Regions from separate parts of the Thiomicrospira pelophila DSM 1534 genome, predicted to be linked through region 1. Evidence: predicted binding sites of a transcription regulator. Region 1 holds the regulator's gene; the other holds the start of a gene.
The links. Region 1 encodes FNR, which switches genes on or off when oxygen is low (the NO sensors DNR and NnrR bind a similar motif). Its sites were predicted from a motif close to TTGATNTANATCAA; they were not measured.

Region 1 (2,396 bases):
TCCGCATCCTTACATCTAAATTTGAATATTTTACATCGACACAAACAAAAAAGCCCTCCCGCAAAGCTGGGAGGGCTTTTTAAATGAAAAGTCTACTATGGATTAGTAAACAAATTCACCGCGACGGTTCTTAGCCCAAGCTTCGTTGTTGCTTGCATCAACAAGTGGACGGTCTTCGCCAAAACTAATTACATCAATACGATCAGCTTCTACACCCTCGGCAATCAATGCGTTCTTGATTGCATTCGCACGACGCTCACCTAAAGCAAGGTTGTATTCGCGTGAACCACGCTCATCACAGTGACCTTCTACTGTAAGCTTAGCTTCTTGGTTAAGCGCCAAGTAATCAGCGTGCATTTTGATCACGTCATGATACTCAGATTTCACTTCTGAACGGTCAAAGTCGAACTGGACGCGCTTGCCTTCTAAAGCAGCATACAAGCCTGCAATCTCTTGTGCTGTTTGAACCGCAGCTGCGTCAGCGGTATCCTCAACTTGACCAACCAAGCTACCTGAGTCGTCCGAACCTGTACTTGTTTGTGAAACAGAATCAGATGTTGATACACCTGCACTTTCGTCAGTTGGCGTAGAACTACAACCAACTAATGCAACACCAAGGGCCCCGACTATAAATAACTGCTTTAAACGTTCTAATGACATACATTTCTCCGTGGGTTTTGAGTTAAAAGAGTATCCAATTGCGTTTGATTATAACAAATTGCCAACATTGCATACACTTTAATAACACCCAAAACAAACAAAAAGTCTATTTTATTTTTAAACAAACTTAACTTTATCGTCAAAAAATCGACTTTTGAGAATTATAAACATAAAAAAACCCGACTCAAGGTCGGGCTAAGCGGGCTACATATTCAAAGGAAACGATCTCTCGAATTCCATCACAGCTTCATTAAACCATAACCGCTTAAAATTCTAATTGACCCACATCAATTTTAAAGTAAACGAACTACCCCATCTTTACATGAAGATCTTTTCCAATTTCCTGCGAATAGGCTTTTTCGCCTGCCAACTCTCTCAACCTCTCTAAATCAAAAATTTTTACTTCCTTGCGTTTCCAGTGCACTACTTTATCTTTCGCCAATCGAGCTAAAATTCGTGATACGGTTTCAGGAGTCAAGCCTAAGTACATAGCGACATCTCGCTGTAAGACATTAAACCTAAATTCCGTATGCAAATAACCTCGATTCATAAATCGATGTGACAAGTTCCAAATAAAGTGCGCCACACGTTGATCAGCATTACGCTTAGATAAAATTTCAGAATGCACGCGACCATCATTAACTCCTTTACTCATCAAGCAAAACAGCTGGTGATTTAAAGCGGGAATCTGCATAGATAAGGTTTCTAACTGATCAAAAGGAATGGCGCAAACTGATGTAGTATCCAGCGCAACGGCATTGCACTGATAGTGTTTGGTACTAAGTGCATCCAAACCAATAACATCGCCTGGAAGGTAAAAACCTAGAATCTGTTCGTCTCCCTGGTTAGTCAGATTATAAACCTTAACTACACCCGCCTTGATGGCAAAGACTGAATCAAAACTTTCGCCAAACCTATATAAATGGTCACCCTTATGCAAAGGTGATTTGCGTTCAACTATAGAATCCAGTCGGGTAATATCAGCCCTCATTAATCCGGTCGGAAAGCAAATTTTTTGAAGACCACAATTTGGGCATCCAATATTAAATGCATTTTTTAGTTCGCCCACTTCCGCTCCCAGGATAAAAATCTGTTTTATGTATTTTGGTTTACGTGCAATTGATTCTAACGGCTTTTGATATGACTGTCACTCATACTGACCCCTCGCTAATTTTATTAACCTATAAATATTTTATTATGAAAACAAATCCTCTTTTATACTATGGTTTTATAACTTGACTAGTTTTTAATCAATCTAATATTTCCTCGCAGATTTAAAGCACTTAGTTCATCACCAGGCATATAGTCCACAAAGTTATCCACATATATTGTGAATAATGTTCAGCATAAAAAAACAGCCGAATAATTTATTTATTACTTTATTTTCAACAGGTTAGTGTTTTTAATAAAAATGCAATACCTAAATTTTACTATTAAGTTCCACTTTGTTTACCCAGGTCTTGACACATCGCTTAATGTTAGTTCAAGAAACCCAAGCTTATGGAAAATTATGCTAAACTTCAGCCCATTTAAAACATGACCATGCCCTGCATTTGCATAACTTTTTGGGCTTTATTGATCACGGAAAACAACTATGGCAAAAATTCTTGGCACTGGTAACCTTGTATTGGATACCATTTTAACTCTAGACCACTACCCACAAGAAGACGAAGAAGTGCGCGCTCAATCTCGCCAGTTTCGATTCGGTGGCAACACAGCCAACACCTTGTACGTTC
Region 2 (2,396 bases), 500 kb from region 1:
AGCGCACCACCCCAAGATGGAATGATCATAGCAAGAGAGATAACCGCACCTAGTGAGCCAGTCCAATCAGGTAGAGCCGTGTACTGCAAGTGGTGAGCGCCTAACCATACATAACCGAACATCAAAGCCCAGAAGTGGATAACCGATAAACGATATGAGTACACCGGACGTTGTGCTTGCTTAGGAACGAAGTAATACATAATCCCAAGGAAACCAGCCGTTAGGAAGAAACCTACTGCGTTATGACCCCACCACCATTGAATCATGGCATCTTGAACACCACTAAAGATAGAATAGGAAGTAAATAAAGACACGGGAATCGCTAAACCGTTCACAACATATAGGTAGGTGATCATAATCATCATACCTAGGAAGAACCAGTTAGATACGTATACATGTGAATGAGTTTCTTTGTTACGTGACGCAATCGTCATAACAAAGTTAAAGGTATATAAAACCCAAACAATCGCTACTGCGATATCTAACGGCCAAATTAACTCATGATATTCTTTACCTTGCGTCATCCCCAAAGATAAAGTGATCACAGCCAATAACAAGCCAACCGTAAACAAAATCGCCGTAATCCATGCAATTTTATTACTAAACAGCTTGATACCATTGGTTCTCTGAACCGTATAAAACGCCGTTGCCATCAATGTCATGCCACCGAATGCAAAAATAACAGTATTGGTATGCATCACACGTAGACGAGCAAAGGTGATTTCAGCAATATCAAAGTTTAAAGCTGGCCATGCTAGCTGAGAGGCTGCGAACGTCCCCATAAGCGTACCCAGCACCAAAAACACGACAGCTAGAACGGTCAAATATTTGACCACTCCATCATCATATTGTGGTTTTGTCATTGTAGTATCCACGTTGGATTCCCCTTTTAGTCTTAATGTTTCGTCCCCGCCTGCCATTGTTTTTAAATCTCAAACAGTACAAGAACTCCTCAACCGCCAATTATAGGGAGTTTAAAGAAACATTGCTGTTTAAAATCGCCAGAAAACTTAATTTAGGTCAAGATTTACTAGCACTTTGGTTAGAGGCCGGCAAGGAACCGCTATAAAAATCAACGGGATTATCTAATAAACCACCAATTCAACACAACTAAAAAATATTTATGACCAAGCCCGCTCCCACCTAATTAGCTTAAAAAATATTAAATTCGCGTACTCGATTTTTCACAATTCAACCACCAGGCCGGCTTTATTTATCCTAAAAACCTTAACAAGCCAAAACGCTTTTAAGTGCAAATTTAGACAAAATTCAGTATCATAGCTTCCTTTTAAGCTTGGTGGGATACGCAATGCGCACAGCTCAAGTTGAACGCAACACACTAGAAACGCAAATTAAAATAAGCGTTAATCTAGACGGTACCGGTGAGGCCAAACTCAATACCGGTGTGCCTTTTTTTGAACACATGCTCGACCAAATTGCGCGACATGGCTTAATTGATATTGATATTCAAGCTAATGGCGACACGCATATTGATGACCATCACACCGTAGAAGACATAGGCATTGCGCTAGGCCAGGCAATTCGACAGGCTGTGGGCGATAAAAAAGGCATAACACGTTATGGCCATGCCTATGTGCCGCTGGATGAATCATTGTCTCGTGTCGTGATTGATCTATCTGGGCGACCAGGTTTGGTATTTAATGCCAACTTTACGCGTGCCCAAATTGGTCAATTTGAAACCGAGCTGGTATCTGAATTCTTCCAAGGATTTGTTAATCATGCGCAAGCCACCTTGCACATCGATAACATTCGCGGTCAAAACGCGCATCACCAAGCCGAAACCATTTTCAAAGCTTTTGGTCGTGCGTTGCGCATGGCTTTAAGTGACGATCCTAGAATGGGAGGCCAGTTGCCTTCAACTAAAGGGAGTCTATAAGTGGCATTAAAGCAGGTCGTCGTGATTGACTATGGCATGGGAAACTTGCGTTCAGTTGCAAAAGCAGCCGAACATGTCGCCAATAGCCAAACCCGTATTATCGTCACTCAAAACCCACAAGATGTGGCCGATGCCGATGCGGTTATTTTCCCTGGCCAGGGGTGCTGCAAAAGCCTGTATGCAGGCTTTGCAAAACACCGGCATGATTGAACCGATCAAACAAGCCGCTAAAAAACAAGCCATTTCTTGGCATTTGCATGGGACTGCAGGTTTTAATGTCCCATTCTGAGGAAAACAACGGCATTGACTGTTTAGATATTATTCCTGGAAACGTGGTTCGATTTGATGAACAAGCCAACCCAGGCCTAAAAATCCCACATATGGGTTGGAATCAAATTCAACAAACTCAGCCACACCCTCTATGGCACAAAATTGAAGATCAAGCTCGATTTTATTTTGTGCACAGTTACTATATCCAACCTGAGTTAAAAGACGAAGT

Region 2: ccoN (cytochrome-c oxidase, cbb3-type subunit I) is a predicted target of FNR. The motif match lies at 1,011-1,024, and genes of this name have one in related genera.

What each region holds. Positions count from the first base shown of each region.
Region 1 is NZ_JOMR01000001.1:1,599,462-1,601,857, forward strand. It holds gene pal (peptidoglycan-associated lipoprotein Pal) at 103-660, opposite strand; gene fnr (fumarate/nitrate reduction transcriptional regulator Fnr) at 968-1,729, opposite strand; gene N746_RS0107695 (PfkB family carbohydrate kinase) at 2,255-2,396, shown strand, end outside.
Region 2 is NZ_JOMR01000001.1:2,103,959-2,106,354, forward strand. It holds gene ccoN (cytochrome-c oxidase, cbb3-type subunit I) at 1-863, opposite strand, end outside; gene hisB (imidazoleglycerol-phosphate dehydratase HisB) at 1,310-1,897, shown strand; gene N746_RS10985 (hypothetical protein) at 1,898-2,107, shown strand; gene hisH (imidazole glycerol phosphate synthase subunit HisH) at 2,173-2,396, shown strand, end outside.